Regions from separate parts of the Mesorhizobium sp. HAY1-8B genome, predicted to be linked through region 2. Evidence: riboswitches for the same ligand, from Rfam matches in the RefSeq annotation. Region 2 holds a riboswitch; the other holds the start of a gene.
What was found. A riboswitch is a leader RNA that binds a small molecule or an ion and turns the genes downstream of it on or off. The one in region 2 is predicted to bind S-adenosylmethionine.
Positions count from the first base shown of each region.

Region 1: it holds a riboswitch for S-adenosylmethionine, as region 2 does, so the genes downstream of both, AC1VON_RS08995 (O-succinylhomoserine sulfhydrylase) here and metX (homoserine O-acetyltransferase MetX) in region 2, are expected to answer to the same signal.

Region 1 is NZ_CP200321.1:1,843,533-1,859,303, reverse strand. It holds gene mmsA (multiple monosaccharide ABC transporter ATP-binding protein) at 1-821, shown strand, start outside; gene mmsB (multiple monosaccharide ABC transporter permease) at 818-2,104, shown strand; gene araD1 (AraD1 family protein) at 2,405-3,397, shown strand; gene AC1VON_RS09000 (2'-deoxycytidine 5'-triphosphate deaminase) at 3,447-4,541, opposite strand; SAM riboswitch at 4,638-4,715, shown strand; gene AC1VON_RS08995 (O-succinylhomoserine sulfhydrylase) at 4,772-5,965, shown strand; gene AC1VON_RS08990 (hypothetical protein) at 6,064-6,783, shown strand; gene AC1VON_RS08985 (ceramide glucosyltransferase) at 6,791-7,942, opposite strand; gene apaG (Co2+/Mg2+ efflux protein ApaG) at 8,243-8,635, shown strand; gene AC1VON_RS08975 (Hsp33 family molecular chaperone) at 8,672-9,703, opposite strand; gene argF (ornithine carbamoyltransferase) at 9,805-10,716, opposite strand; gene AC1VON_RS08965 (acetylornithine transaminase) at 10,733-11,932, opposite strand; gene AC1VON_RS08960 (GcrA family cell cycle regulator) at 12,290-12,808, shown strand; gene AC1VON_RS08955 (magnesium and cobalt transport protein CorA) at 12,891-13,898, opposite strand; gene phoU (phosphate signaling complex protein PhoU) at 13,996-14,721, opposite strand; gene AC1VON_RS08945 (ATP-binding protein) at 14,836-15,771, opposite strand, start outside.
Region 2 is NZ_CP200321.1:89,387-105,157, forward strand. It holds gene AC1VON_RS00430 (nuclear transport factor 2 family protein) at 1-149, opposite strand, end outside; gene AC1VON_RS00435 (carboxymuconolactone decarboxylase family protein) at 209-760, opposite strand; gene AC1VON_RS00440 (LysR family transcriptional regulator) at 861-1,766, shown strand; gene AC1VON_RS00445 (lysophospholipid acyltransferase family protein) at 1,845-2,633, shown strand; gene AC1VON_RS00450 (LysE family translocator) at 2,653-3,279, opposite strand; gene AC1VON_RS00455 (aldo/keto reductase) at 3,371-4,318, opposite strand; gene AC1VON_RS00460 (gamma-glutamylcyclotransferase) at 4,442-4,963, opposite strand; gene AC1VON_RS00465 (DUF2125 domain-containing protein) at 5,099-6,097, shown strand; gene AC1VON_RS00470 (sugar kinase) at 6,105-7,028, shown strand; gene AC1VON_RS00475 (prephenate/arogenate dehydrogenase family protein) at 7,034-7,969, opposite strand; gene hisC (histidinol-phosphate transaminase) at 8,008-9,117, opposite strand; SAM riboswitch at 9,265-9,342, shown strand; gene metX (homoserine O-acetyltransferase MetX) at 9,450-10,619, shown strand; gene metW (methionine biosynthesis protein MetW) at 10,678-11,292, shown strand; partial or broken gene AC1VON_RS00495 (DUF1330 domain-containing protein) at 11,305-11,388, opposite strand; gene AC1VON_RS00500 (DUF1194 domain-containing protein) at 11,530-12,327, opposite strand; gene AC1VON_RS00505 (ABC transporter ATP-binding protein/permease) at 12,413-14,227, opposite strand; gene AC1VON_RS00510 (class I SAM-dependent methyltransferase) at 14,346-15,134, opposite strand; gene gloB (hydroxyacylglutathione hydrolase) at 15,299-15,771, shown strand, end outside.

The DNA of each region.
Region 1 (15,771 bases), 1.8 Mb from region 2:
CGATGGTCGGCCGTTCGCTCGACGACCGCTATCCGCCACGCGAGCCCAAGATCGGCGAGGTCGTGTTCGAAGTGAAGAACTGGTCGGTCTATCACCCGCTCCATGCCGAACGGCAGGTGATCAAGGGCATCGACATCAACGTGCGCAAGGGCGAGGTGGTCGGCATTGCCGGGCTGATGGGCGCTGGCCGAACCGAATTCGCAATGAGCCTGTTCGGCCGCTCATATGGCCGCCGCATTACCGGCGAGGTGCTGCTCAAGGGCAAGCAGATCGATGTCTCGTCGGTGAGCAAGGCGGTCGAACACGGCATCGCCTATGTCACCGAGGACCGCAAAACCTACGGTCTCAACCTCATCGACCATATCAAACACAACATAACACTCGCCAATCTGGGCGGCGTGTCGCGCCACAGCGTGATCGATGATCTGCGCGAGCTCGCCATCGCCAACGACTATCGCAAGAAAACGAACATCCGTGCATCGAGCGTCTATCAGATGACCGGCAATCTTTCGGGCGGCAACCAGCAGAAGGTGGTGTTGTCGAAATGGCTGTTCGCCGACCCGGACGTGCTGATCCTCGATGAGCCGACACGCGGCATCGATGTCGGCGCCAAGTACGAAATCTATACGATCATCGCGCGTCTTGCCTCGGAAGGTAAGGCGATCGTGGTCATCTCGTCGGAGATGCCGGAATTGCTCGGCATCACCGACCGCATCTACGTCATGAACGAAGGGCGCATCGTGGGCGAAATGCCCGCGGCGGACGCAAGCCAGGAAAAAATAATGCGCGCCATCGTTCGGGGAGAAGGAAAAGCAGCATGAGCACCGAAAGCGCCCCCGCCCCGCAGGGCAACGTCGCCGAAGAACAGCGTCCACGCATCGCCGTCTCGGCGCTGACGGCGAACCTGCGCGAATACGGTCTGATCATCGCGCTGATCGTCATCATGCTGTTCTTCCAGTTCACCACGTCGGGAACGCTGTTCAAGCCGGTGAACCTCAGCAATCTGGTGCAGCAGAACTCCTTCATCATCGTGATGGCGCTGGGCATGCTGCTGGTGATCGTTTCCGGCTATATCGATCTCAGCGTCGGATCGGTCGCGGGCTTCATCGGCGCGCTGGCGGCAAACATGATGGTCATCTGGCAGCTCGGGCCGCTCAGCAATCCGCTGGTGGTTTCGATCGTCTGCCTGATCGTGGGCGGCCTTATCGGCGCGGCGCAAGGCTACTGGATCGCCTATCACCGAATACCGAGCTTCATCGTGACGCTGGCGGGCATGCTGATCTTCCGCGGCATCTGCCAGGCGCTGCTGGGCGGCGGATCCTCGGTGGGTCCCCTTCCGGACGACTTCAAGGCGCTGAGCTCCGGCTTCATTCCGGACGTGATCGGCCCGCTGACGCTGATCCCGCCGACGGTGAATGCCGCCGGCAAGACCATCATGGGCAGCGGCCTGACGCTGCATATGACCACGATCGTGCTGGGCGTGATCGCCGTGCTGGCCTATGCCTATTTCGGGCTGCGCACCCGGCGCAAGCGCGAGCGCCATGGCTATGAGGCCGAACCCTTCCCCCTGTTCGTCGTCAAGACACTGGTCGCCAGCGCGCTGGCGCTGTTCCTGGTCTATGAGTTCGCCAGTTACAGGGGGCTGCCGGTAGTGCTCCTCGTCATGGGCGTGCTGATCTCGCTGTTCGTCTTCGTCACCAAGCGTATGACCATCGGCCGCCGCATCTACGCAATGGGCGGCAACGCCAAGGCGGCGCAGTTGTCGGGCATCAACACCGAGCGGCTGACGCTCTACGTGTTCATCAACATGGGCGTGCTTTCGGCACTCGGCGGCCTGATCATCGCGGCTCGCCTCGGCCAGGCCGTGCCGGCGGCGGGTCTGGGCTCAGAGCTCGACGTCATCGCCGCCGTCTTCATCGGCGGCGCCTCGGCGATGGGCGGCGTCGGCCAGGTCATAGGCGCCGTGGTCGGCGGCTTCATCATGGGCGTGATGAACAACGGCATGTCGATCATGGGCGTCAACGTCGACTGGCAGCAGGTGGTCAAAGGCCTTGTGCTGCTCGGCGCCGTGATCTTCGACGTCTACAACAAGAACAAGGCCTGACACGAGCAATTCCAGGAAAAGCGCATCGCGGTTTTCCCACAGGAATTGCGCGGAAACAAAATACCGGGAGCGGCTCGGTTCCTCAGAGCTGAACCGCTCCAGCAAGGCAACAAGGAAGGCATACGGGTCCAGATCGCGGTGCTGCCGGCAACCCGCCGGCGTCAAGAAGTCCCTGAGGGACCAAGCTCGCGAGCGCAATCCGGACGAAGAATTTCACCCGTGGCGCGGCGAGGTCCGAGCCGCGCAGGTCAAGGTTTGCCAAGAGGCAACCGGACCAAGGCAAATAAGAGAGGATTGATCATGCTGATCTCGCAGATTCTCGACGACGCGGAGACCATTCGTGTCGTGGCCCGCAGCGGCGGCAAGACCCGGATCATCAACGGCGCCCGCAGCGTCTATTCGCTGGCGATGGAAGCTGCACGCACCGGCGTCGGCCTCATCGCGCTGATCGAGCGCAAGGGACTTGGCGAGGCGGTCGATCTCGACGCCGCCTACAAGAAGGGGCGGCTGTTGTCGCCGATCAACCATCCCGATCCGGCGCATCTGCATCTCACCGGCACCGGGCTGACGCATCTGGGTTCAGCCGCCACACGCGATTCCATGCACAAGAAGCTCAGCACCGATGGCGAGGAGCAGCTCACAGATTCCATGAAGATGTTCCGCATGGGCCTGGAGGGCGGCAAGCCCGCCAAAGGCCAGGTTGGCGTGCAGCCGGAATGGTTCTACAAGGGCAACGGTACCATGGCCGTGGCGCCAGGTGCGGCACTCCTGTCGCCGGCCTTCGCCAAGGACGCCGGCGAGGAACCCGAGGTTGCCGGCATCTATGTCATAGGCGACGACGGCGCCCCCTTCCGTGTCGGCTTCACGCTGTCGAACGAATTTTCCGACCATGTGACCGAGCGCGTGAACTATCTCTTCCTCGCCCATTCCAAGCTGCGCAATGCCTCGTTCGGGCCGGAGATCCTGATCGGCGACCTGCCTTCCGACATCCGCGGCACATCGCGCATCGTACGCGACGGCAAGACGCTGTGGGAAAAACCGTTCCTGTCGGGCGAAGCGAACATGTCGCACACCATCGCCAATCTTGAGCACCATCACTTCAAATATTCGGCGTTCCGCCAGCCGGGTGACGTGCATGTGCATATGTTCGGTACCGCGACACTGTCCTTCGCCGACGGCGTCAAGACCGAGGCCGGCGATGTGTTCGAGATCGAGGCGGGGGATTTCGGCCTGCCGCTGCGCAATCCGCTGGAGATCGAAAAGCCGGTGAAGGTGGCGGTGAAGGCGCTGTAAGGCGTCGACGACAGCATGATTTTCCCCCACGAGGGGGAGGTTGGCAGCGTCACCGCGCGGCGCGGAAATGCTTGGACAGCTTTAGGCCCTGCGCCTGGTAGTTGGAGCCCAGATCGGTGCCGTAGAGCGCTTGCGGGCGCTTCAGCATGTGCTCGTAGACCAGCCGGCCGACGATCTGGCCGTGGTCGAGGATGAAGGGTACCTCGTGGCTGCGCACTTCGAGCACGGCCCGGCTGCCAGTGCCGCCGGCCGCCGAATGGCCGAAGCCCGGGTCGAAGAAGCCGGCATAGTGGACGCGGAATTCGCCGACTAGAGGGTCGAACGGCGTCATCTCGGCGGCATAGAGCGGCGGTACGTGCACCGCTTCCTGGCTGACGAGGATGTAGAATTCGTCGGGATCGAGCACCAGTTCGCCGGCCCCGCTCTTGTGGATCGGTTCCCAGAAATCGACGACATCCTGCGCCCCGCGCTTGTCGACATCGACAAGGCCGGTGTGATGCTTGCCGCGATAACCGACCAGACCCTCCTTGTCGCCATTGAGATCTATCGACAGCGCGATGCCGCCACCCGAGATATTCGGCGGCTCGGTGGCGACCAGCATCTCGGCACGGTGCAATTCATGCAGTTCGCCCTCCGAGAGCAGCGCGTTGCCGGTGCGGAAGCGTATCTGCGACAGGCGCGAACCGGTGCGCACCACGATCGGGAAGGTGCGTGGGCTGACTTCCAGATAGAGCGGACCGTTGTAGCCGGCCGCGATCTTGTCGAACTCGTGGCCACGGTCGGTCATGACACGGGTGAAGATGTCGAGCCGCCCGGTCGAGCTTTTCGGATTGGCCGAGGCGGAAATCTCCGGCGGCAATGTCAGGCTCTCGAGCAAGGGCACGATGTAGACGCAGCCGGTTTCCAGCACCGCGCCGTCGGCAAGACTGATCTCGTGCAGCTTAAGCCGGTCGAGCTTCTCCGAAACCTTGTGATTGGGGCCGGGCAGGAAGGAGGCCCGCACCCGCCATGCCCTGTCACCGAGTCTCAGATCGAGACTGGCCGGCTGGATCTGGTCGGCATCGAGCGCGCGCGGCGACTTCAGCGCGCCAGACTGGAACAGCGCCGAAATGTCCTGATCGGGAAGAATGCCCGTCTCTCGCAAGGCTTCGCTCCTAGAGGCAGGCTTTGTCGAACCCGCTTGGTACAAACCTCTTAATGAAGCCGGCAATTGACGCAAGCGTGGGACGGGTCTAAAGGGTCGTTATCCCGTGGTGATTTGGCCGGTCGGCTTGCAGCCACGTTAAACAAGTCGCTAAAGGACCGTCGGGCCGCAAGGCCGTATGGACCGGTTGCGACTTTCGCGGCCGGTTTTTTTGTGTCTGGAACAAAGCGATGAGCACCAAGAAGCGCAACTGGAAGCCTCAGACAGCCCTCGTGCATGGCGGAACCCTGCGTTCCGGCTTCGGCGAAACCTCCGAAGCGATGTACCTGACGCAGGGCTATGTCTACAAAACGGCCCAGGCGGCCGAAGCCCGGTTCAAGGGCGAGGAACCGGGTTTCATCTATTCGCGCTACGCCAATCCGACCGTCGACATGTTCGAAAAGCGCATGTGCGCGCTCGAAGGCGCGGAGGACGCGCGCGCCACGGCATCGGGCATGGCCGCGGTCACGGCGGCCCTTCTGTGCAGCGTCAAGGCCGGCGACCATATCGTGGCGGCGCGCGCGCTGTTTGGCTCTTGCCGCTGGGTGGTCGAGACGCTGGCGCCTAGATACGGCATCGAGGCCACGCTGGTCGACGGCACCGACATCGCCAATTGGGAAAAGGCGGTCAGGCCCAACACCAAGCTCTTCTTCCTGGAAAGCCCGACCAACCCGACACTGGAAGTGGTCGACATCGCCGCGGTTGCCGCGCTTGCCAACTCCATCGGCGCACGGCTTGTCGTCGACAATGTCTTTGCCACGCCTTTGCAGCAAAAGCCGTTGCAGCTTGGCGCGCATATCGTCGTCTATTCGGCGACCAAGCACATCGATGGCCAAGGCCGCTGTCTCGGCGGCGTGATCCTGTCGGACAAGAAGTGGATCGACGAGAACCTGCACGACTATTTCCGCCACACCGGCCCCAGCCTGTCGCCCTTCAATGCCTGGACGCTGCTGAAGGGCCTGGAGACACTGCCGCTGCGCGTGCGCCAGCAGACGGAGAGCGCCGGCAGGATCGCCGATTTTCTCGCCGAACAGCCGCAGATTGCTCGCGTCATCTATCCCGGCCGCGCCGACCACCCGCAGGCCGATATCGTCAAGAAGCAGATGTCGGGCGGCTCGACGCTGATCTGCCTCGATGTGAAGGGCGGCAAGCAGGCTGCCTTCGCCCTGCAGAATGCACTCGACATCGTGCTGATCTCGAACAACCTTGGCGACGCCAAGAGCCTGATCACCCATCCGGCGACGACGACGCACAAGAATTTGAGCGACGAGGCCCGCGCCGAACTCGGCATCGGGCCTGGTACGCTCAGGCTGTCGGTCGGCCTGGAGGATACTGACGACCTTCTGGAAGACATCGCACAGGCGCTCAGATCGCAAACTCGCTGAGTCTGCATTCTGCCCATATTTGTTGGAAAATCGGACCACCCGCTTTATGTTATTGGTGGCGGTGAGCGGATTCGACTCGACCGCGAGGCAGGGGATCGATGTCCGATTTCGCTAGTTCTTTTGATGACTACTATATAGACCTCCCGGATGACCCGGACGAGGCCTTTATAGTTTTTCAGACTCGGAAGTTTGAAGAACTTCAGAGCGTTCTCCGAAACGCAAATATAAATCATTGGAATAATGAGAGGAACTATATTTTAGCCATTCAAGCGTTTGATGAAGTTTACGATCTCAAGATATTGTCAGGGGTTACCGTCCCCTCAATTAATGAGGATTTCGCCGAGTTCTATACAAATACCCAAGGCGCGATACAAAAGGCTGTCATCAAGTGTCAGCTCGAAAGAAGCCGGCGGGTTAGAGGTGACAAAACTGATATTGTAATTTTGAATGCGGAAGAGCGGAAAGCGATCAGGCAGCTAATTGAGAGCATAAAAGAGAGGCTGGATGCGATTTCTATTCCTGAAGAGAAGCGCCGTTCGCTGTTTCTAAAATTGAACGCGTTTTTGTCGGAATTGGATCAGAATTTGACTCGGACTCAGGCTTTTCGGTTTTTCGCCCTAGAGATTGCAAGGACCGCCGGCGCCGCAACTGAAGAGATAAAACCTCTTTGGGAACGAGTTGACCGAGTTCTCGATTGGTTGGATAAGGCCAAGAAATGGTCTGAAAGCCTGCCTCCTTGGACTGAGCGGCGCAAGATAGAGGGGCCTAAACAGCAACCTCCTGCGCCAAGAGAGTTAGACGACGAAATTCCATTCTAGCGCAAACTCAAGCGCGCGACGGCGCCTCTTCAAGTTCGGCGGCCTTGGTGCCGATGGTCATCGCATTGCCGCGCCAGTCGACGGCGCCGCCGAGCCAGCCGCGTGCCCACATCGCCGGCAGGATCAGGTCACGCATCACGGTCGCCGCGACCATGCGCGGCGAAAGGTACCAGCCCTTGGACCAGGCCAGTGCACATTCCGGGAGGTAGAAGGCCGCCAGCACGGCGACGGCAGTCAGCGGCACGCTGAAGCCGGCGCTTGCCGCCGCAACCAGCGCAAGCAGCAGCGGCACCACCGCGCCGGTCAGGATTTCGGGCGCGAAGAACAGCGGGAAGGTGACGCGGCGCAGGCGCGCCCAGCGGGCCTGGCGCGACCAGATCTCGCCAAGCGTGCGCCGGCCAAGCGGCTGTTCGAAGGGCGAAGCGACGAGATTGACGCGCAGGCCGAGCCCATTGACCAGCTTGGTCGCGGCGGCGTCCTCGGCGATTTCTGCCGCCAGCGCGCGGATGCCGCCATTGGCATCCAGCATCGGCTTGTTCCAAAGCATGCTCTTGCCCTGGGCAAAGCCAAGGCCGAGCGCCTCACCGGCATACTGCCAGCGAGCCTGCAGGGTGTTGAGGAAGGCGCACTCGACCTCGGCCCAGAAGCCCTCCGGCCGCGAGCCGATCGGCGTCGAGCAGACAAGGCCCGTGTTTGACCGCCATGCCGCCATCAGATGCTGGATGTAATCCCTGGGCATCAGTACGTTGGAGTCGGCCAGCACGACCCAGTTGTGCCGCGCTGCTTCCCAGCCCTTGACGCAATTGTTGAGCTTGGGATTGGCGCTGACGCGATCGTCACCGATCAACAGCCGGGCCGGCACCTTGGGGAAACGGGCGATAGCTTGTCTGATCAACCCGACCACCGGATCATCGGCATGGGCAACGCAGAAGATCAACTCATAGCGCGGCCAGTCGAGCGAGAAGGCGCGTTCCAGAGTCTCGTGCGTGAACGGCTCGACGCCACGCGACGGCACGACAATCGACACCGGCTGCGATTTGCCGGCTGGCGGCGAGATCGTGGTGCGCCGTTTCAGCCGCGAAGCGGCCAGCGCGATGCTGGCAGCGTTTGAAAGGATAAGAGCAGTTGAAAGCAAGGCGGCTATGAAAGTGAGTTCCATCGAGGTCTGGGCACTCCAGAAGAGACGGCCCGCGGTGTGGCCGCTTTCAACAGTTCGACAGAGCGCCGAGTCGCTCGGTTCGCGCACACCACCATTGTCATGTGTCACTTAAATGACATTCTTTGCCGGCACCTGCCTTTCGAGGACGAGCGCGACAAGACGCGCACGTTGACCTCCTCGCCTGGAGGGCCGAAAGTTTTGTTTGTTTGAGCATGATCTTTGGACAAACGGAAACCGTTTGGCCGAGAAAACCGGTTCCCACTTTTCGGGATCATGCTCGACATCGTTTTGGAGCCGCTTATGTACCGCGCCGTCACGCGCAATATCGAAGTGCAGGTCAGGCCGTTCTATCTCGAGGACCGTTCGGATCCTTCCGAGAACCGCTATGTCTGGGGCTACCAGGTAACGATCGACAATCAGTCGGACGAATTCGTGCAGCTTCTGTCCCGCTATTGGCACATCACCGACGGCGCCGGCCGGGTCGAGGAAGTGCGCGGCCCCGGCGTTGTCGGCGACCAGCCCGAACTCAATCCCGGCGACAGCTATCAATACACGTCGGGCTGCCCGCTCTCGACGCCGTCAGGGATCATGGTCGGGCGCTATACGATGCGCAACAAGCGCGGCGAGACATTCGACATCGCCATCCCTGCCTTTTCGCTGGATCTGCCGGGCACGAGACGGACGGTGAATTAGCATCTTTCTCCCCGTTCTACGGGGAGAAAGACTGACTCACTGTGCCGCGAATTCCGCCGGGTCGAAGTCATATTGCTTCGAGCAGAATTCGCAGGCGACGTGGATGCCGCCATCCTCGGTCGAGTCCTTGATCTCCTGCGCGGAGAAGCCCTCGAGGATGCCACGGATCTTGTCCCTGGAGCATGAGCACTGGTCGGCGACGGGGACGCCACCGAAGACGCGCACGCCATGCTCATGGAACAGGCGATAGAGCAGCCGTTCGGCGCCGATCGTCGGATCGATCAGCTCTGTCGGTTCGATGGTGCCGAGCAGCGCCAGCAATTCCTGCCAGGAATTGTCGGCCGGATCGTGGATCTCCTCGCGCGGATCGCCGTCGCCGCCGGGCAGGTCCGGAACGCGCATGCGCTCGGGGGACTGCGGCAGGAACTGCGCCAGGATGCCACCGGCACGCCACTGTTCGCGCGCGCCACCAGGGCCCGGCGTCAAAAGCTTGGCCACGGAGAGCCTGATATCCGTCGGAATCTGTTCCGACTGGCGAAAGTAGGTGCGCGCCGCGTCCTCCAGCGTCTCGCCGTCGAGTTGCACGATACCCTGATAACGCTGCGTGTGGGCACCCTGGTCGATGGTCAGCGCCAGCACGCCGCTGCCGAGCAGCGTCTGCTGGGACGTCTCGCCTGCCGCGACCAGCGCCTCGAGCCGATCCGCGTCGAAGCGCGCATAGGCACGCAGCGCCGAAGGCGTCGAAAAATCCGCCACCAGCATGTCGACCGGCCCGTCGGTGCGGGTCTGCAGGATGAACTTGCCCTCGAATTTGAGGGAGGTGCCGAGCAGCACCGTCAGCACGCAGGCTTCCGCCAGCAGGCGGGCGACCGGCTCGGGATAGTCGTGGCGGCTGAGGATGGCGTCGAGCATCGGCCCGAGCTGGACAGTGCGACCGCGCACGTCGAGCGGACCGACCTCGAAAGGCACGACATGGTCGTCGCCGGCATAGCCGAACTCGCCGAGTTTGGGGTGATGTTCAGTCACTTGATGCGTTTCCAACATGACAAAGCTCCAGGGCGCGGCCATGCCGTCCCCCTGGGGTGCATGCGTCCAAACGCGCTTGATTTGCGTGATGCGGCGCAGATAAGCATCGCGCCCCCGCGGATCAAGCGCCCAGACACTTCATCTCAAGCACCAAGACACCAGGCGAGCACCGCCTTCTGGGCGTGGAGCCGGTTCTCGGCCTCGTCGAAGACCACCGAATGGGGTCCGTCGATGACCTCGTCGGTCACTTCCTCGCCGCGATGCGCAGGCAAGCAGTGCATGAACAGCGCGTCCGGCTTGGCATGCGCCATCAGCTTGGCATTGACCTGATAGGGGGAGAAGACGTTGTGGCCGCGGGCGCGATGCTCCTGGCCCATCGACACCCAGCAGTCGGTGACGACGCAGTCGGCCTGGTCGACGGCTTCCTCGGGCGAGCGGGTGAAATGCAGCTTGCCGCCATGCGCCTTGGACCAGTCGACATGCTTCTGCGCCGGCTCGCTGCCTTCGGGAACGGCGACGTTGAGGTTGAAGCGGAACCGCGCAGACGCTTCGAGCAGCGAATGCAGCACATTGTTGCCGTCTCCGGTCCAGGCGATGGTCTTGCCGGCAACCGGACCGCGATGCTCCTCGAAGGTCATGATGTCGGCCATCAGTTGGCAGGGGTGGGTGTCGTCGGTCAGCCCGTTGATCACCGGCACGGTTGCGTTCTCGGTCAGTTCCAGCAACCGCTCATGCGAGGTGGTGCGGATCATGATCGCGTCGACATAGCGCGACAGCACCTTGGCGGTGTCGGCGATGGTTTCCGAGCGGCCGAGCTGCATCTCCGTACCGGTCAGCATGATGGTCTCGCCGCCAAGCTGGCGCATGCCTACGTCGAAGGAAACGCGTGTGCGGGTCGACGGCTTGTCGAAGATCATCGCCAGCACCTTTCCTTCGAGCGGCTTGGTCCGCTCGCCGGCCTTTAGGCGCGCCTTTCGCACCACCGCGTCGTCCAGCATGAAGCGCAGGTCGCCCTCGGAAACGGTGGAAAGATCGGTAAAATGGCGAACTGACATCAGCAATGTTCCGGAATTACTTCGCGGCGGCCACGGCGATGGCGTCCGCCAGGCCTTTGGCACCAGCGCGGATGCGGTTGAGCGCTTCGTGGATCTCGGCGTCGGTGACGGTGAGCGGCGGCAGCAGGCGGATGACGTTGTCACCGGCCGGAACCGCCAGCAAATGCTGATCGCGCAGCGCCATGTTCACCTTGGTGTTGGGCATGGCACATTTGAGGCCAAGCATCAGGCCGATGCCCCTGATGCCTTCGATGACATCGGGAAATTCGTCCGCGATCGCCGCCAGGCCTTGCTTCAACAACAATGCCTTGCGCTGGACATCCTCGAGGAAGCCGTCTTCGAGCACCACATCGAGTACTGCATTGCCGACAGCCATTGCCAGCGGATTTCCGCCGAATGTGGTGCCGTGCACGCCCGACGTCATGCCAACCACTGCCTCGTCAGTGGCCAGGCACGCACCCATCGGGAAGCCGCCGCCAATGCCCTTGGCGATCGCCATGATGTCGGGCGTCACGCCCGTCCACTCATGCGCGAACAGCTTGCCGGTGCGGCCGATGCCGCATTGGACCTCGTCGAAGATCAAGAGCAGGCCGTGCTGGTCGCAGAGCTGGCGCAACCGCTTCAACGATTGTGTCGGCACCGGACGGATACCACCCTCGCCCTGCACCGGTTCGATGAGGATCGCGGCGGTTTCCGGCGTGATCGCCTTCTCGGCGGCATCGATGTCGTCGAAGCCGACCTGGTCGAAGCCTTCGACCTTGGGGCCGAAGCCTTCGAGGTATTTGTACTGGCCACCGGCCGCGATGGTCGCCAGCGTGCGGCCATGGAAGGCGCCTTCGAAGGTGACGACGCGGAAGCGCTCGGGATGACCCTTGACGAAGTGGTAGCGCCGCGCCGTCTTGATCGCGCATTCCAGCGCCTCGGCACCGGAGTTGGTGAAAAACACCTTGTCGGCGAAGGTGGCGTCGGCCAGGCGCTCGCCAAGCCGGCTCTGTCCCGGGATCTCATAGAGGTTGGAGACGTGCCAGAGCTTGCCGGCCTGCTCGGTCAGCGCCGCGACGAGATGCGGATGGCTGTGGCCGAGCGAATTGACCGCGATACCGCCGGCGAAATCGAGATATCGCTCGCCCTTGTCAGTAACCAGCCAGGTGCCTTCCCCGTGGTCGAAAGCCAGGGGTGCGCGAGCAAAGGTCTCGTAAAGCGCCGAACCGCTCATTATATGCGTCTCCGGTACCGGAAAATCAAAAAAGCCGCCAAAGCGGCGGCCTTGTGCGGCTTATCGTGTTTTTCGGCCATGAAGTCAACGAAAACGTCGCGTAGTGCGCGCGGCAAGCCCTCCAACGCGACGCCGGCTCATAAGCGACCGGGCAAGTTGGGGAAAACCGAAAAAACCGATTCGTGTTGCACTTGGGACTCTTGTCACCGAGTCAGCGCATAAGGTAATTGTAGTCGAGAAATAACTAGATTTCGTGCGGCGGACCTAATCACCAGATATATGTGGTGTCTGCCCCAGCAGTGGTGCTGGGTCGGGAGTGGATTCCGATTGCCGCACGCTTAGCAGGAGCGCGGTCTCATGAACTGGACTGACGAGCGGGTCGAACTTCTCAGAAAACTGTGGTCGGAGGGTCTGAGCGCAAGCCAGATTGCCGCCCAGCTTGGAGGGGTGAGCCGCAATGCCGTCATCGGCAAGGTGCACCGGCTGAAGCTGTCGGGCCGCGGCCGCGCAACGGCAACGCCGGCACGCCAGAAGAAGGCGACACAGGGCTCGACCGTCCAGAAATCGGTGGCGCGCGCCGCAACCACGGCTCGCCATGTCACGACATCGATCGGCGCGACCGCACTTCAGACGCAATTCGACGCCGAGCCGGTGACGCGACACTATATCCGCCCGGTCGAGAATGTGGTGGTACCGATCTCACGGCATCTGCAGCTCGTCGAGCTGACCGAGCGCACCTGCAAATGGCCGAATGGCGATCCGTTGTCGGAGGACTTCAACTTCTGCGGCAACGAAGCCGCCGAAACCGGTCCATATTGCAAATACCACGCCCGCGTGGCCTTCCAACCGGCGGCGGAGCGCAGACGCAATCGCTGAGAGGAATAGGACAGTAGGGCAATATGTTTCGAGCTGCGCTGAAGAGCGGCTTATCTTAACCTACTGCCCTACTGCCGTGTCTTCAGAGCCATCCATTCTTGCGAAACCGCCAGTAGAGAAACGCGCAGATCGCCGCGCTGGTGGCCAGCACCATCGGGTAGCCATATTCCATCTTCAGTTCCGGCATGTCGGTGAAGTTCATGCCGTAGATGCCGGCGAATGCCGTCGGCACGGCCAGAATGGCGGCCCAGGAGGCGAGTTTCTTCGAGATCGCCGTTTCCTGGCTCTGGCCGACCAGCAGGCTTGCCTCGAACGCGAAGGCCAGCACCTCGCGCAAACTGTCGATCTTTTCCTGGACCGTGCGGATGTGGTCGGTCACGTCGCGAAACAGCGGGTGCATGGCTGAATGGATTTGCGGCAGGTCGGCGCTGGTCAGCCGGCGGCAGACTTCAACCAGCGGCAGCGCTGCATTGCGCAGGCGCAGGAGATCGCGGCGCAGCATATAGAGCCGCTCGATGTCGGGACCGGTCATCGGCTTCAGCAGGACCTTGTCCTCGATCGCCTCGACCTCGTCCTCGATCTGCTCGAGCACGGGCATGTAGTTGTCGACGATGAAATCTAGAATGGCATAGAGGACGAAATCCTCGCCCTTGGCCAGTGAATGCGGGCAGCTTTCCCAATGCTGGCGAACGGCGGCGTAGGAGGTCGACGGGCCATGCCTGACGCTGACGATATAGCCCGAGCCAACGAACAGATGCGTCTCGCCGAAGGTCACCCGTCCTTCGATCAGCTGCGCGGTGCGGGCGACGATGAACAGCGCGTCACCATATTGCTCTAGCTTGGGCCGCTGGTGAGGATGCTCGGCATCCTCGATCGCCAGTTCGTGCAGATGGAACTGGGCCTGGACGCGTAGCAGAAGGTCACGGTCCGGTTCGAGCAGCCCGATCCAGACGACGTGTCCTGATTTCTTGGCCCAGTCGCCGGCTTCCTCGATCGGGATATCGGCAATACGCCGCCCGGCGGTGTAGACACTGGAGGCGATGATGCCTGACGTTGGCGCCGCGGGCTTGAACTCTCGGATATATTCCATCGCAGCCTCCTGAAGGCAGGACCTTTATCAAGGCCTGAGAAGCTTAACGCCGGGATAGTTTAGCGCAATCTGATCTGGCGTTCGAGAGGAAGAGCGTTCATTCCGCCGTCAGCGTCGCGGAAAGACTTATCTTGTCGGTCTTGTCGCCTTTCGGCCGCTCGGCCGGCATCTGGTCGCCCGTGACGATGTAATAGATGGTTTCGGCGATGTTGGTGGCATGATCGCCTATGCGCTCGATGTTCTTGGCGCAGAACAGGAGATGCGTGCAGGGCGTGATGTTGCGCGGATCCTCCATCATGTAGGTCAGCAATTCGCGAAACAGCGACGTGTACATGGCATCGATCTGGTCGTCGCGGTCGCGCACGAAGCCGATCTTGTCGACCGAGCGCGAGGCATAGACGTCGAGCACTTCCTTGAGCTGCGTCAGCGCAAGGTTGGCCAGAGCCTCCAAGCCACGAAACAGGCTGGTTGGCTGGCGGCCGTCGGTGACGGCGACCACCCGCTTGGCGACATTCTTGCCGAGGTCGCCGACCCGTTCGAGATCGGCGGAAATGCGGATGGCGCCGACGATCTCGCGCAGATCCGTCGCCATCGGCTGGCGCTTGGCTATGATGATGATCGCCTTGTCGTCGATTTCGCGCTGCCCTTCATCGAGCACGGCGTCATCGCGAATGACTTTCTGGGCCAGTCCCGGATCGGCATTGACCAGAGCGGCGACCGCCTGCTCGACCATGCGCTCGGCATGGCCGCCCATAGCGGCGATGCGCTTCGACAGATATTTCAGCTCCTCGTCATAGGCGCTCATGATGTGCACGGACTGCATGAATGAAATGCCTTCCCACGGGTTCTTTGCTTTGAGTCGTTTCCTCGAATCCCCGCTGATACGCTAGCGGGATGACAGAAAAAAGAAACGGTCCAGGGGAAAACTAGGGCGAGATCAGTGCGTCGGCAAATGAACCGAGAAGGCGGCGCCCTTGCCGACCTCGGATTTGATCGTCAGCCTGGCATTGTGGCGCGTCAGAATATGCTTGACGATCGACAGGCCGAGGCCGGTGCCTTTCTGGGTCCGGCTGGTCTCGACGTCGATGCGATAGAAGCGCTCGGTGATGCGAGGAATGTGCTCCTCGGGAATGCCGGGGCCGAAATCCCGGATCGTCACGTCGATGCCGGGTTCGGAATCGAGGTCGCCGCGCGCGATCGACACCAGGACGCGGCCGCCCGACTGCCCGTATTTGCAGGCGTTTTCCAGGAGATTCTCGAAAACCTGGAACAGCTCGTCGCGATCGCCCGGCACATTGAGCGGCCCTTTGGCGAAGTCGCGCTCGATGGCAACGCTGTTTTCGCGGGCAAGAGGGGCCAGCGAATCGATGACGCTGTCGACGGTCTGGCGCAGGTCGACCTCCATCCCGGGCTTCAGATAGGGCTTCATCTCAAGCCGAGACAATGACAGGAGGTCGTCGATCAGCCGCGCCATGCGGCCGGTCTGGTTCTGCATGATCTGCAGAAATTGCTCGCGCGCCGCCGGATCGTTGCGGGCCGGTCCGCGCAGCGTCTCGATGAAACCGGCGATCGAGGCCAGCGGAGTGCGCAATTCGTGGCTGGCATTGGCGATGAAGTCGGCGCGCATGCGGTCGATCCGCCGCGCCTCGCTCTGATCCTTGAACACCAGCACATAGAGATCGGTGCCGTGCCCGACCGAGGACGCGCTGACCCGGTAGGCCCGCTCGACCGGCAGCTTCTCGGTATAGTCGACGACATCCGAGGCGAGCGTACCCGACAACACGCTGTCGAGCAGGGTCTGCATTTCCGGCGCCCGGAATTTCAGCGGCAGCGATATGCCCGGTGCAATCCCGCCAAAGGCGGCAAACGCGGC
Region 2 (15,771 bases):
TCGGCGCGGTTGCGCCAGCGGCTGTCGGTCGTATAGGCAAGCGCGACCCGTGCCGGATCACGCGAGTTCCACGCATCCTCGGCCATGCGCGCCTTCTGCGCGGCTGTTTCGGCGGTGAAGGGCGGAAGCGGCGGGCGGCTTTCAGACATGGGAATCCTCTGCGACATGAAAGGTGGGGACCGGCGGACACCGCCTGCCCTTTCCGGATTCAGGCAGCATCGCGGACAGAAACAACCGGAAAATCGATCTCGGTCTGGGCAACTTCATTGATATAGTTGGTCCAGACGTTCAGGGCGACATGCTGGACGATCTCGATGATCTCTCCATCGTCGTAGCCTGCCAGCCTGACGGCGGAGAGATCTTCGTCGCCGACATGGCCGCGACTGTGCGCAACCTTGGCGGCAAAACGCACCGCCGCGGCCGCCTTGGGGTCCGTGGAGCCACCGTGGCGGTTGGCGAGCATCTCGGCATCGTCGAGCCGGGCGAGGTTCTTGCCAAGGTAGGTGTGTGCGGACAGGCAGTAGCTGCAGCCATTGATCTCGGCGACCGCCAGCGCGATGCGCTCGCGCGTCGGTGCAGGCAACCGACCCTTGGCCAACGCCCCGGACATGCCCAGATAGCCTTCGAGCGCGGCTGGACTGTTGGCGACCATGCGAAACAGGTTCGGCACGACGCCGAGCTGCTTCTCGACAGCCTGCAGCACGGGTTGCGTTGCTGTGGGAGCAGCGGTGATGGACGATGGCGTGGCGATGCGCGGCATTGCGATTTCCCTGTTGGTCACGCCGCTTATTTGCACTCTTCCACTTGCCGGATGTAGATGGCATATTTGCAATCAATCCTTCCAATTTCTGGAAGAACTGATGGATCGCCTGGAGGCCATGTCCCTTTTCGTCGCGACGGTGGAGGCCGGCAGCCTTTCCGCCGCCGCACGCCGTTCGGGCGTTCCGCTTGCGACCGTCAGCCGCAAGGTCTCCGATCTTGAACGGCATCTCCAGACACGTCTGCTGAACCGCTCGACACGCCGGCTGACGCTGACCGACGCGGGCGACGCCTATCTTGCCGCCTGCCGCCGCATTCTCGACGAGGTCGGCGAGGCCGAACGCGTTGCGGGCGGCGAATACAGTGCCCCGACCGGCGAACTGATCATCACCGCGCCGATCGTCTTCGGCCGACTTCACGTGCTGCCGATCGTCACCGCGTTCCTTGCCGCATACCCGCAGGTGGATATCCGCCTGACGCTTGGCGACAGGATAGCCCAGTTGGCCGAGGACCATATCGACCTCGCCATCCGAATCGGCCGGCTGCCGGACTCGCGCATGGTTGCCCTCGGAGTCGGTTCGATCCGTCATGTTGTCTGCGCGAGCCCCGCCTATCTGGCCGAGCATGGCGCGCCGAAGACCCCAGGAGATCTCGAGACACACAGTTGCATCACCTTCGAGGGTCTAGGCTCGCTCGCCACATGGACCTTTGCAGCGGACAAGGCCGACTTTCCTGTCCCGGTCCGCTCAAGGCTCCGGGTCAATACCGCGGAGGCGGCGATCGATGCCGCGATTGCCGGCCTCGGGATAACGCGCGTGCTTTCCTACCAGATTGTCACCGCTGTGCGCTCAGGGACACTCTGCCCGGTACTCAGGGACTTCGAGCCCGAGCCGTGGCCGGTAAACCTGGTGCATGCCGGCCAGGGCCGGCTGCCGGTGAAACTGCGCGCCTTCCTTGATTTCGCCGCCCCACGCCTGAGGGAACGTCTGGCGCAGGCGACTTGGTAGCAATGAGCCGCATCGCTCTGTTTCCTTTTTCCCCTCGCTTGGTGTAACCAACGCACAATTCCCCACCGGACCTCCCCCATGCTCTATGTCAGATCGCTGGCGTTCAACTTCGTCTTCTACGTCAATCTGATCGTCCAGATGATCCTCTGGACCCCATACTATTTCCTGTCGCCCCGCCACCGCGCCTGGTTCGTGCCGAAATTCTGGTCGCGCAGCTGCATGTGGCTCTATGACAAGATCGCCGGCACCAAGAGCGACATCACCGGGCAGGAAAACCTGCCCCAGGGTTCCTTCATCCTGGCGCCCAAGCACCAGTCGTTCTGGGACGCGATCGCCTTCTTCCCCTTCCTTCAGGACCCGCTGTACATCCTCAAGCGCGAGCTGACCTGGATCCCGTTCTTCGGCTGGTACATCATGAAGATGCGCATGATCCCGGTCGATCGCGGCAGCCGCTCCAAGGCCTTGAAGGCGGTGGTCGCGGCGACCAAGAAAGAGATGGCGCGCAACCCACGCCAGTTGATCATCTATCCCGAGGGCACGCGCCGGGCGCCGGGCGACGAACCGGCCTACAAATACGGCATCGTCGAAATCTATGCGCAGCTTGGTGTTCCCGTGGTGCCGGTTGCCCATGTCGCCGGCCTCTATTGGCCGCGCCGCAAGTTTTTGCGCTATCCCGGCACCATCAAGGCGCGGTTCCTGCCGCCGATTCCACCGGGCCTTGGCAAGGACGAATTCATGGCGCGGCTGATCGGCGAGACGGAAGCCGCCTGCGACCAGATGCTCGTCGAGGCATCGCGCGCATCCAACCCGCCGGCACTGCCGCCGACGGCGGTGAAGCGGTTGCGGGAACTGGGCGCGAAAGTCTGAAGTCCCTCCGGCCAGGCAATCAGCCGTAGACAGCCAGCAGCGTGGTCAGCACCAGCGCCGCGGCGAAGACCAGATTGGTGATGCGCGAGGCGACAGGCCTGCGCAGGAAGCGGGCGAACGCCGCACCGGCAAGAAGCCACGCGGCGTGGATGACGACGATCATCGCCGCAAGCACCGTCAGCTTCAGCCATAGGCCGAGTTCCACACCGCCCTGGCTCGAAGAGGCGCCGGCGAACACGGCGGCGATCGCCACATAGGCTTTGGGGTTGGCGACCGCCAGCAGAAACCCGGCCAGCCAGGTCGGACGCGAAGCCTCGACCGCGCGCGCCGCCAGCGGCGGCGCGGTGGCGATCTTGACGGCAAGATAGAGAATGTAGGCCGCGGACGCGACAACCAGCAACGGCGCCAGCCTCGGCATCGACCCAAGCACCGCCATGATCCCGGTCGCCACGACCAGCAGAACAGCGATCGTGCCCAGGACGATCCCCAAGGTGTAGCGCAGCGAATCGCGCAGGCCGAAGGCGGCACCAACAGCGGTGACGCTTATCGTTGCCGGCCCTGGACTACCCATAACGACGGTCGCTGCAAGCACCAGTGCGAGCAGCGGTCGCCAAAGCTCCGGCTGCGAAAGAAGCGGCTCAGTCATTGCACCCTCTGTCTTGCCACGAGCGCAGGACGCTATGGCAAGACAGGAGCGTGGGTCTTGGACGTTCGTGCGTACAGCGACGGCCGAAACCTCAGCCGCTAACTCTGTCGAGCTCGGCCATGTCGTCGGCCGTCAGCTTCAACGATGCCGCCTTGATCAGGCTGTCCATCTGACTGGGCTTGGTGGCGCTGGCGATCGGCGCGGTGACACCTGGCCGCGCGATAACCCAGGCAAGGGCGACTTCCGCCTGCTTCGCCGAATGCTTGGCGGATATGGCATCAAGAGCGGCCAGAATGCGCATGCCGCGCGCATTGAGGTAGTCTTTAACCCCGCCGCCGCGCTCACTTTGGCCAAGATCGGCCTCGCTGCGGTATTTGCCGCTCAGAAAACCCTTGGCCAGGCTGAAGTAGGTGATGACGCCGATATCCTCGGCCACGCACAGATCGCGCAACGGCCCGTCGAAGGAGGAACGATCGTAGAGATTGTATTCCGGCTGCAGCACCTCGTAGCGCGGCAGGCTGCGCAGGCTCGCCACATCGAGTGCGGCGCGCAATTGGCCGGCGTCGAGGTTCGAGCAGCCGATATGGCGGACCTTACCCTTGGCAAGCAGCTTCTCGTAAGCGCCGAGGGTTTCCTCGTAGGGCGTGGCCGGGTCCGGCCAATGTGACAGATAGAGGTCGACGAAATCGGTTTGCAGCCGCTTCAGCGAGGCTTCGACAGCCTTTTCGATATAGGCGGCGGACAGATCCTTGTGGCCCTGCCCCATGTCCGAACCGACCTTGGTGATCACCACGACCTTGTCACGGTTACCACGGTCCTTCATCCATTTGCCGATGATGGTTTCCGATTCACCGCCCTCGTTGCCCGGCACCCAGCGCGAATAGGCGTCCGCCGTATCGATCGCGTTGAGTCCGCCGCCGACGAAGCGATCAAGCAGGTCGAACGAGGTCTTCTCGTCGGCGGTCCAGCCGAAGACGTTGCCGCCCAGAACCAGCGGCGCGATGGAAAGGTTGGTGCGACCGAGACGGCGTTTCTGCAAGGCGAATCTCCGTTATGATTGGGACCGGGCGGATGCCGCCCGCTGGCTGGGTTCGGAGCCTAACCTAGGTCTTGCCTCGTCGAGATCAAAGGCCTGGCCGCCTCTTTCCGCAGAGCCAGCGCTTCACAAAGGCGCTATCCCCCGTGCCACCTCCTCCAGCCAATGGTCGCGAATGCCAAGTGCTTCCAGATGCTTCAGCGTGCTGAGAACATAATCCTCATTGTTGCCGGATTGGCCGACAGCGCCGCGCACCACCGCCGCCGCGTCCGCCGCGTCCAGCGCGCCGGCATATTGCTCATGTTTGCGGTCGACGATGTAGGCCACGGCTTCGACCCCATCGCCACCGTCGAGCCGGACCTTGAGGGTGCGCTCGAGATAGACTGATGTGACGAGTTCACGCTCGCGCAGATAGGCGATGACCTCGTCGCGCAATTCCCCGGGCACACGGAAAGCCAGGCCGACGCAGGAACCGCCATGGTCGAGGCCGAGCACCAGCCCGGGCCGCTGGCGCGTGCCGCGGTGCACGAAGGAATAGACACAAAGTGAGCGGCGGTAGCCGTGCAGCCGGGCGCGTCGTGTCTCGACATGCGCGAAACCCGGTCGCCAGATCAGCGAACCGTAGCCAAACACCCAAAAATCGCCCATATCGCCGCGCCTGATTGCAAAAGATTGCCGACACCGCATCCGAATCGGTGTTTTTTCCGTCCGTGTCTGTCTACCTATTGTTGTCGGAATCGAAGCTCCGTCCACCAATACCCATGCGTTAATGAGAGCCAAAGCATGACGTCAAGTGACGAACGCCAACCAAAGTCCCGCCGCGGCCTGCTCTGGCTCGTGGCGTTGATCGTTGTGCTGTTTGCCATCTACAGCGGCGGCTGGTTCTACCTGGCCAACAGGGTCAGGGCTGAAGCCGACAAGGCGGTTGCCACGCTCAACAAGAGCGGCGTCGAGGCCGGCTGCGCCAATCTCCAGGTCAGCGGCTATCCGTTGAACTTTACCGTCTCCTGCGACAACCTCGCCTACGAGGACGATGCCAAGAACATCGCCGCCTCGGCCGGCTCCTTCAACGCCGTCGCCCAGATCATCCAACCCCTGTCCCCGGTTGCCAATCTGCGCGGACCGCTCAGAACCTCCGTCCCGGGCATGATGCCGCTGTGGATTGACTGGGACAATCTGCAGGCCAACGTCAAATTGTGGTACCCGCTGCCGCACCGTATATCCCTGCAGGCCGAGGGCCTGTCCGGCCAGACCGATCCGGCTGACGACACCGATCCGGTTGAACTGTTCAGCGCTGGCAAGGCCGCTGCCCAGTTGCAGCCGAATGGCGGCGATCTCGACTATGTCGGGAGCTTTGGTGATCTCGAGATCGACCCGGATGCGATCGGCGGGCGCGTGCTGCCGGCGCTCGATGCCAGCGGCGATGCCACGCTGAAGAACGGCGTCGCGCTGATCGGCACGCAGGTGAAGAGCCTGCGCGGCCAAAGGATAGAGATACGCAACCTCGATTTATCGTCGGGCACGGCGAGGGTTACCGTTTCCGGGCCGTTGTCGGTCGATGCCGAAGGCCTGGTCGATGCCGATCTGATGATCCGGATCAAGGATCCGAAGGCCGTAGCATCTATCCTTGCCGGCGCCATACCCGAGCAGAAGAATGCGATCCAACAGGGCTTTGCCGCCCTCGCTTTGCTCGGCAGCGAACCGTCGATGCCGCTGAAGGTGGTCAAGGGAAAGGCCTCGCTTGGCTTCATTCCGCTGGGCAAGATCAAGCCGGTTCAATAGCGCTGCCGTGGCAAGACCCCCGAGACTCCTGAGTGTCGGCGCGCTGACGCTGGACACGATCCTGCGTGTCGAGGCGCTGCCCGCGCATCAGGGAAAATTCATCGCCTCCGACGGCGTCCAGATCGCCTCTGGCATGGCCACCAGCGCTGCCTGCGCCGCGCATCGCCTGGGCGCCAACGTGTCGCTGTGGGCAAGTGCCGGCGATGATCCGGTCGGCGATCAGCTGATTGCCGGGATCGAGGCCGAAGGCGTCGACTGCAGCTACGTGCGCCGCGTCAGCGGCGCCCGCTCGGCGCTGGCATCGATCCTGGTCGACGCCCATGGTGAACGCATCATCGTGCCTTTCTATGACAGTTTGGCCCAGACCGATCCCGATTCTTTGCCTTTCGCCGACATCGCGGCGTTCGATGCCGTGCTGGTCGACGTGCGCTGGCCGGGTGCCGCGGCCCTTGCCCTCAAGGCGGCGCACGCCGCCAACCGGCCGGCGATTCTCGATGCCGATACCGCGCCGCTGGCGGTGCTGGAGCAGCTGTTGCCGCTGGCTTCGCACATCGTCGCCTCCGAGCCGGCGGTCCGCATCATATGCGGCCAGGCCCTGGATCTGGAGAGTGCTTGCACCGACCTCGCCTCCCGCACCGACGCCTTCGTCGCGGTCACCGGTGGCGCGGCAGGCACCTGGTGGTTCGATCGCGCGACGCAATCATCCCGTCATGTCGCGGCGCCCAAAATCAAGGCGGTCGACACGCTGGCGGCGGGTGATGTCTTCCACGGCGCCTTTGCCGTCGGGCTGGGCGAAGCCATGCCGGTCGAGCAAGCCTTGCGCTTTGCCAGTGCCGCCGCCGCGCTCAAATGCCAGCGCTTCGGCGGCAGGCTCGGCGCACCGGACCGGGCCGAGACACTGGCAATGGTCGCGGCGACCTGGCCCGCCTGACAGGTTTAAGTTTTCGCCGGGTGTTCTACGGCCTGACGTCCGAAATCGGGCACATCGATGTCCTGGCCCGCCTCGATGATCGAGCGGCGCACGGCCCGGGTGCGGGTGAACAGGTCGAACAGCTTGTCGCCGTCGCCCCAGCGGATCGCGCGCTGCAGGAACGCCAGGTCTTCGGAAAACCGCGCCAGCATTTCGAGGATGGCATCCTTGTTGTGCAGGCACACGTCCCGCCACATGGTCGGGTCGGAAGCGGCCAGGCGCGTGAAGTCGCGAAAGCCGGAGGCGGAATATTTGATGACTTCCGTCTTGGTTACCGATTCCAGATCGTCGGCGGTGCCGACGATGTTGTAGGCAATGATGTGCGGTAGATGCGAAACAATGGCGAGCGTCATGTCGTGATGCTGCGGGTCCATCGTGTCGATGTTTGCGCCGCAGCGGCGCCAGAATTCCGACAGCTTCTCCAGCGCGTCCGGATCGGTGCCCGGCAGCGGCGTGAAGATGCACCAGCGATTGTCGAACAGGTCGGCGAAACCCGCATCCGGACCGGATTTTTCGGTACCCGCCAGCGGATGGCCGGGAATGAAATGCACGCCGTCAGGCACATGCGGCTGCATCTGCGCGATGACGGAGGCCTTGGTCGAGCCGACATCGGTGAGGATCGCGCCCTTCTTCAGCGCCGGCGCGATCTCCTGCGCCACCGCGCCGGACGAGCCGACCGGCACCGAGACGATGATCAGATCCGCGTCGCGGACCGCTTCCTTGGCATCGGTCGTGTAGGAATCACCCAGCCCAAGCTCCTGCGCCCGCGCCAGCGTCGCCGTGCTGCGGGTCGAGATGGCAACGTGGCCGGCAAGGCCCTCGCGGCGGATGACGCGGGCCAGCGACGAGCCGATGAGGCCGATGCCGACCAGCGCGATCTTTTCAAACATCGGTGATGTCATGTCGTTACAGCTTTCGGGCGTTACAGCTTTCGGGCGTTCTAGCTTTTCAGGAATGTCGCGAGCGCGGCGACGACGCCGCGATTGGCCTCTTCTGTGCCAACAGTCATGCGCAGCGCGTTGGGGAAGCCGTAGCCGGAAACACGCCGCAATATATAGCCGCGCGCGGTCAGGTAATCGTCCGCCGCCGCCGCCGAATGCTTCTGGTCGTCGGGAAAATGGATGAGGAGGAAATTGCCGACGCTGGGCGTCACCCGCAGTCCGAGCCCGGTCATCTCTGCGGTCAGCCAGGTGAGCCAGGTCTCGTTATGCGCCACGCTGCGCTCGACATGGGCGCGGTCGCGGATCGCGGCGATGCCGGCCTCGATCGCCGTCGCATTGACGTTGAAGGGGCCGCGCACGCGATTGATGGCGTCGACGATGTGCATCGGCCCGTACATCCAGCCGATCCGCGCCCCGCCAAGGCCGATCTTGGAGAAGGTACGCGTCATCACCACGTTCTCGGCGCTGCCGACCAGCTCGATGCCGGCTTCATAATCGTTGCGGCGGACATATTCGGCATAGGCCGCATCGAGCACCAGCAGCACGTTTCGCGGCAGGCCGGCATGCAGGCGGCGCACCTCCTGGAACGGCACATAGGTGCCGGTCGGATTGTTGGGATTGGCGAGGAAGACGATTTTCGTGCGTGGCGTGACGGCGGCCAGCATCGCATCGATATCGGCACGCTCGTCGGTCTCCTTGACCGCGATCGGCGCGGCGCCGGCAGACTGGATGTAGATCTTGTAGACCATGAAGGCATGTTCGGTAAAAATCGCTTCGTCACCGGGCGCGAGATAGGTTTGTGCCAGCAGGCCCAAAATCTCGTCGGAACCGTTCGAGCAGATGATATTCTGCGCATTGAGCCCATGCACCTCGGCGATCGCCTCGCGCAGCCGTTTGGCGGTACCGTCGGGATAGATGTCGAGTTTGGCGGCAACCTCACGCGCGGCTTCGATCGCCTTCGGTGAGGGGCCGAGCGGGTTCTCGTTCGACGACAGCTTGTAGACCTTGGCGACACCGGCCGGCGCCGTGCTCTTGCCGGGCACGTAGGCGTCTATGTCCATGATGCCCGCGCGCGGGGTTGGACGTGCCTGATCCGGTGTGTGGTTCATTTTTGCAAAATCCGTCGAAAATGCCTCCATCCGGAGGCCGCAGCGGAAATACAAGCCATGGCCGGCAATGTCGAGAGGCGGCGGTGGGGCCAGCGCCGGCACAGCCTCCGGCATTGACGGCGAGGCGGGCGAGTTCTAGAAGGACAATGACAGTTCCGTGGTGATTTGGCCGGTCGGCTTGCAGCCACGTTAAACAATTCGCTAAAGGGCCGTTTGCGTGACGTAACCGGCTTTGCGAAGGCAATGCCGGTTTTTTATTGTCCGCGGCCGGCCGGACAAAACGCGTCGGCGGCGATTTTTCGTCGGGCACGATGCAGCAAGTGAGTACGTGAATGGCCGCTCTGCGCGCAGGAAAGACCAACAACGAGGCCGACCAGCCGTCGAGCCCGGTGTTGCGCTTCGGGCCCAATAAGCCTCTCAAGCTCGACGCCGGCACGCTTTTGTCGCCATTCCAGATCGCCTACCAGACCTATGGCACGCTGAACGATGCCCGCTCCAATGCCATTCTCGTCTGCCATGCGCTGACCGGCGACCAGCATGTCGCCAACACCAACCCGGTAACCGGCAAGCCGGGCTGGTGGGAAGTGCTGATCGGCCCCGGCAAGATCATCGACACCAACCGCTTCTTCGTCATCTGCTCCAATGTCATCGGCGGCTGCCTCGGCTCCACCGGCCCCGCCTCGACCAATCCCGCCACCGGCAAGCCCTATGGGCTCGACCTACCGGTCATCACCATCCGTGACATGGTGCGCGCGCAGCAGATGCTGGTCGATCATTTCGGCATCGAGAAACTGTTCTGCGTGCTCGGCGGCTCGATGGGCGGCATGCAGGTGCTGGAATGGGCGTCGAGCTATCCCGAGCGTGTCTTTTCGGCGCTGCCGATCGCCACGGGTGCCCGCCATTCCTCGCAGAACATCGCCTTCCATGAAGTTGGCCGGCAGGCCGTCATGGCAGATCCGGATTGGCATGGCGGCAAATATTTCGAGCATGGCAAGCGCCCGGAAAAGGGCCTGGCGGTGGCGCGCATGGCGGCCCACATCACCTATCTGTCGGAAGCCGCGCTGCATCGAAAATTCGGCCGCAATTTGCAGGATCGCGACCACCTGACTTTCGGCTTCGACGCCGACTTCCAGATCGAAAGCTATCTGCGCCACCAGGGCATGACCTTCGTCGACCGCTTCGACGCCAACTCCTATCTCTACATGACGCGGTCGATGGACTATTTCGACCTCGCCGCCGATCATGGCGGCAGGCTGGCGGATGCCTTTGCCGGCACCAAGACCCGTTTCTGCCTGGTGTCGTTCACTTCGGACTGGCTGTTTCCGACCGAGGAGAGCCGCTCCATCGTGCACGCGCTCAACGCCGCCGGCGCCTCGGTGTCCTTCGTCGAGATCGAGACCGATCGCGGCCACGACGCCTTCCTGCTCGACGAGCCGGAACTGTTCGCCGCCATCAACGGCTTCATCGGCTCGGCGGCCCGCGCAAGAGGGCTGAGCGCATGACCCCGCAAAGTTGCAGACTTTCAGGATCGGGATCATGCGCCACACAGGAGGCGACATCATGAGCGTCAACGGCAGCCAGCGCGTCGACCTCGAGGTCGTCGCCAACCTCATCCCGCCACGGTCGCGCGTGCTCGACGTCGGTTCGGGCGACGGCTCCTTGCTTGAATTGCTGCAGGAAACCAAGCAGGTCGACGGCCGCGGGCTTGAACTGTCGCAGCGCGGCGTCAACGAATGCGTGGCGCGCGGCCTCTCTGTCATCCAGGGCGATGCCGACAAGGATCTCGAATTCTATCCCGACAAGGGTTTTGACTTCGTCGTCCTGTCGCAGACCTTGCAGGCGACCCGCAACCCGAAGCTGGTGCTCGACGAACTGCTCAGGATCGGCAACAGGGCGATCGTCTCTTTCCCCAATTTCGGCCATTGGCGGGTACGCCTGTCGCTCTTCATCAAGGGCCGCATGCCAGTGACCCAGGACCTGCCCTACTCCTGGTACGACACGCCCAACATCCACTTCTGCACCATCCGCGACTTCGTCAACCTGTGCGATGAGCTTGGCGCGACGGTGGAAAAGGCGACCGCGCTCGACGCCGCCGGCCAGAAGATCGGCCTGTCGATGCCCTGGTGGTTCTGGAATTTCTTCGGCCAGCAAGCGGTGTTCTTGCTGAAGCGGTAAGGCACGGAACGTCTAGCCCAGGACATCCGTGGCCTTGTGCGGATGCTCGACACCGTCGGCGAACACCACATCGGATTGGGAATTGTCCGTGCGCACCTTGCTCACCAGCCAGTTGCAAGAAAGCGGACATGACTTCGTCCGGGTAGATGCCCGAGCCATGGCCGGCGTTGGCGCCGCAATCTCTACAATGAGTTTCGCAACCGGTTCGGCGCCCGGCCGGCTTAGGTGCCGCCAGGCCTACCGGTCGAGTTCCGGGAAATAGGGATCCGACAGGAACCGCCTGTCCCGTTCGCCCTTCAGGCAGTCGATCGGCGCGTCCGTGTCGACGGGAATGATCTCGGCCTTGTCTTGAATACCGCTCACTTCGAGGATCAGCTTGCGTCGGATGGCGGTGGAAAATTCGGCGGCCGCATGGATCGGCAGCACGAAGGAGCCAGGCCCGCCGGTCACGCACTGCGCATAATACTGGTCGAGATGGCTGAAGGTCGGCGACGGGTTGATCAGGATCGGCAGGCCGTTGATGACGATGCCTTTGGCGATGGCCGCGTCGCGCGTCGCGGTGACCGGCGGCCCGATATTGTTGGGACCATCGCCGGATATATCGATGACGCTGCGTTCGCCGGCGAAGTTCGTCCTGTCGAAAAGCCCGGCACCGAAGGCAAGCGCGGTGGAAATCGAAGTGCCGCGAAAACTCCGGAACGGGCGCGCCGCCACCTTGTCGGCAAAGCTGTTGGCGCTTTGCGCGCCGTCGATGATCTGCCAGCCGATGATCGCGTCATCGCGCACGGTGCCCGCCCATTCGAAATAGGCGAGCGCGATGCGGCCCGTATTGCCGGAACGGACGGCCTGGATGAAGTCGGGATGCCGCAGTGCCTCGACATAGCCGGCGCGTTGCAACGCGAACTCCTTCTCGTCCATCGACAACGAGATGTCGACCGCCAGGACCAGTTCGACGTCGACGGCCAGCGCCGGTGGCGAGGCAATGGGGGCAGCCTGCGCGCAGGTGAGACAGGCAATCAGAAGAGCATCAAACATGGCGGCGCCAGGGTTGTTTCCCCGGGAAATCTTCCATCGCGATCACGGCAAAATAAGGTTTTGCGCACGCAACCGGAGAAACAGCCTACTTCTTGCGGCGGACGGCGGGAGGCGGATCGATGGCGCCGGCCCTGACGCAGGCGGGCTTCAGCGCCGGCGCACCGGAATCCTTCACGATCGTCAAACCGCGCGGAAAGAACTGGTTGTTGTGCTGGCCGCGCCCGATATTGATGATCGTGGCTCCCGTCAGATGCTTTTCCAGCATCGCCAGCACGCGGCGTAGCGCGGGTCCATCGAACGCATCCATCGCTTCGTCGATGATCACCCATTTCGGCCGCCGCAGGGCGAGCCTGGCCACGCCCAGCAAGCGCTGTTCGTCATCACCCAACTCATGGTCCCACCGCCCGACACGGTCGAGCGAAGACGACAGCCGTTCAAGACCAACCTCGGCCAACATCGCCGAAATGTCGGCATCGCTCGCGGGCGCATGCCCGTTCGCATGATTGAGCACCTCGCGCAGGGTGCCGGTGGGCAAATACGGGACACGTGGCACGAAGATGAGGGTTTCTCCCGCCGGCAGGCCGATCTTTCCGCTGCCCCAGGGCCAAAGCCCGGCGATGGCGCGGAAGAATAGCGTCTTGCCGGCGCCTGGCTCGCCGGTGATCATGACGCGCTCGCCGGCGCGGATTTCGACATGTTCGTCGGAGAGTTTTGTGCAGCCCTCCGGCGAGGCCACTTCGAGCTTCTCGAAGGTCAGGCTGCCATTGGCGTTTTGGTCGAAGGTGATGCGCTTTTCGGTGTCGTGCAGCACATCGGTTTCATTGAGCGCGATGCGGAAATCGGCGACGCGCATCAGCGTGGCGCGCCAGTCGGCGATGCTGCCGATATTGTTGATGAACCAGCGCAACGACGAGTGGACCTGGTTGAAGGCGCCGACCGCCATCATCAGCCCGCCGAAGCTGATATCGCCCGAGAAATAGACAGGCGAGGCGACCAGGATCGGTGCCACGACGGTGATCCAGCCATAGGTATCGGTTACCCAGGACAGGTTGATCTGGGCGGTATAGATGCGCCGCATGGCGCCCAGCACCGTGCCGAGGTCGAGTTCGAGCCGTCGCCTGGCATCCCCCTCGCCATGGTAGAGCGCGATGGCATCGACATTCTCGTTGACGCGCACCATCGAGGAGCGCAGCTCCGCTTCGCGCGTGTAGCGGTCGCTGTTCAGGCTGATGAGCGGGCGCCCGACCAGCCAGCTCAGCCAGGAGGCGGTGCCGGCGTAGAGGAACGCGGCCCAGACCATGTAGCCCGGTATGGCCAGCGACCAGCCGTTGACGTGGAAGACGAAACCCGAAGACAGTTCCCACAGCACACCAACGAACGACACGAGCAGGATGAGCGACTGCAGGAGCCCGACGCCGAGGTCCGTCGACAGGTCCGACAGATGCGCCGCATCCTGCTGCATGCGCTGATCCGGATTGACGCCGATGGCGCCGGCATTGGCCAGGCGGAAGGCGCGCGCCGGCCGCATCCACTGGTCGATCAGGTCCAGCGTCAGCGCCTCGCGCAGCTTCAGCCGGATCATCTGGTTGAGCCAGGTCTGGCCGATATTGAGCACCAGCAGCCCGCCGGCGATCACAGCGAAGACAAGGAGCTGGTGCAGGAAGGCCGCCATGTCGCGGCGCGCCAACGCATCGTAGAAAGGCTGGTTCCAGCGATTGAGCAGGACCTGGCCGATCGATGTCGCGACGATGACGGCCATGATGCCGACCGATGTCCACAGCAACCACTTGCGAACCGGCGACACCACCAGCGCTTGCTTGATCGTCGCGACCTGATCACGCAGGCTGCTGGCCACGGCGACCGGCTGAACGGTGGCCTGATTGTCCAGTTGATCAGCCATATCAGAAGTCCTTGCGCTCAGATGCGATGCTGAAACCGGATGAAGAGGGCCGACGGCCGCCGCCCGTGCACGACAGATAGGTCGGAAAAATGCCGCGCGGGGAGAGTTTCCGCACCGATCACGAAGGTTTCACCTGGCGAGTCGACGTTGCCGCGCCTCCGGCGTCTGCCCGGCGGCCGAGCCGTGTCGCGCCATGCGGCGACAGCACCGGCACGAAGACGCGGCGAGACGCGCGCTGGACCACCGGCACGCCCTGGTAGAGCCGCTTCTGCGCCTCTACGACGATGACACCGGAAAAGATCGGCCACAGCCGCCGGCCGAAGCGCTCCAGCACGTTGTGGAAGCGCATCATGAAGCGCCGCCGCGATGGCGGGAAGAACAGCGCATCCGACCACGCCGCGGGCGTGAAATTCGCCTCGCGCAGCAGTTCCGTCAGCTGCCCGCGCGAGAAAGGCCGGCCATTGCCGAACGGCGTGTGCTCGAAGCGCGCCCAGACCCCGCGCCGGTTCGGCACGACTATGACGACACGCCCGGCGGGCGACAGCACCCGCCAGATCTCGTTCAGCGTCTCGCGCGGGTTTTCGACATGTTCGAGCGAATGGACGAGCAACATGCGATCGATACAGGAATCGACCAGCGGCAGTTCCTCGTCGAAGACCAGCGCGGTTGCCGTCGGCCCTGTTGCCGGCCAGACCACGGCGCCCTGCGTCGCCGGCATGAAGGCGAAGACCCGCTCGGCGTCAGAGCCGAAACGCTCCAACCAGGGCAAGGTATAGCCGAGACCGACCAAGCGTTCGTTTGGCACGGCAGCCCATATCGAGGACAGCGCCATGGTGATCGAGCGTTCGGCGAACTGGCCGAGCGTTGTCGAGTAGAACGAGCGAAGGTCGACGATGTCGGAATGCATGTCAGGGATGTAGCCGTGATATCGGCAGGTTTCAACAAAGGGTCCTGAGGGGGGCCGGCACATCCCCCGGATGACATTGGTCTTCCCGGGGATGACATTCGTCACCCCTAGATGACATCCGCCCTCTGGCGCCCTATGTCTGCGGCGACAAATGGAGAGACGCGATGGCGATCGAAATCGAACAGTTCATGTGCCGCACCGACAATTTCGGTGTGCTGGTGCTTGACCCCAAGAGCGGTCAGACCGCGATCATCGACGCGCCCGAGGAGGCGCCGATCCTGGCCGCGATCAAGCGCACCGGCTGGACACCGACGATGATCCTGACCACGCATCATCATATGGATCACGTCGAGGCGAATCTGGCGCTGAAGGAGCGCTTCAAGCTGCGCATCGTCGGCCCGGAGGTGGAAAAGGCCAAGATCCCCGGCATTGACGAAACCGTCGAGGAAGGCTCCGTCCTTCATCTCGGCGATGAGCGCATCGAGGTGATCGCCACCCCCGGCCATACCGCCGGGCACGTCTCCTATCATCTGCCGGCATCGCAGGTGGCGTTCACCGCCGATACGCTGTTCGCGCTCGGCTGTGGACGGCTGTTCGAATGCAAACCGCCGGTGATGTATGATTCTCTGAAGAAACT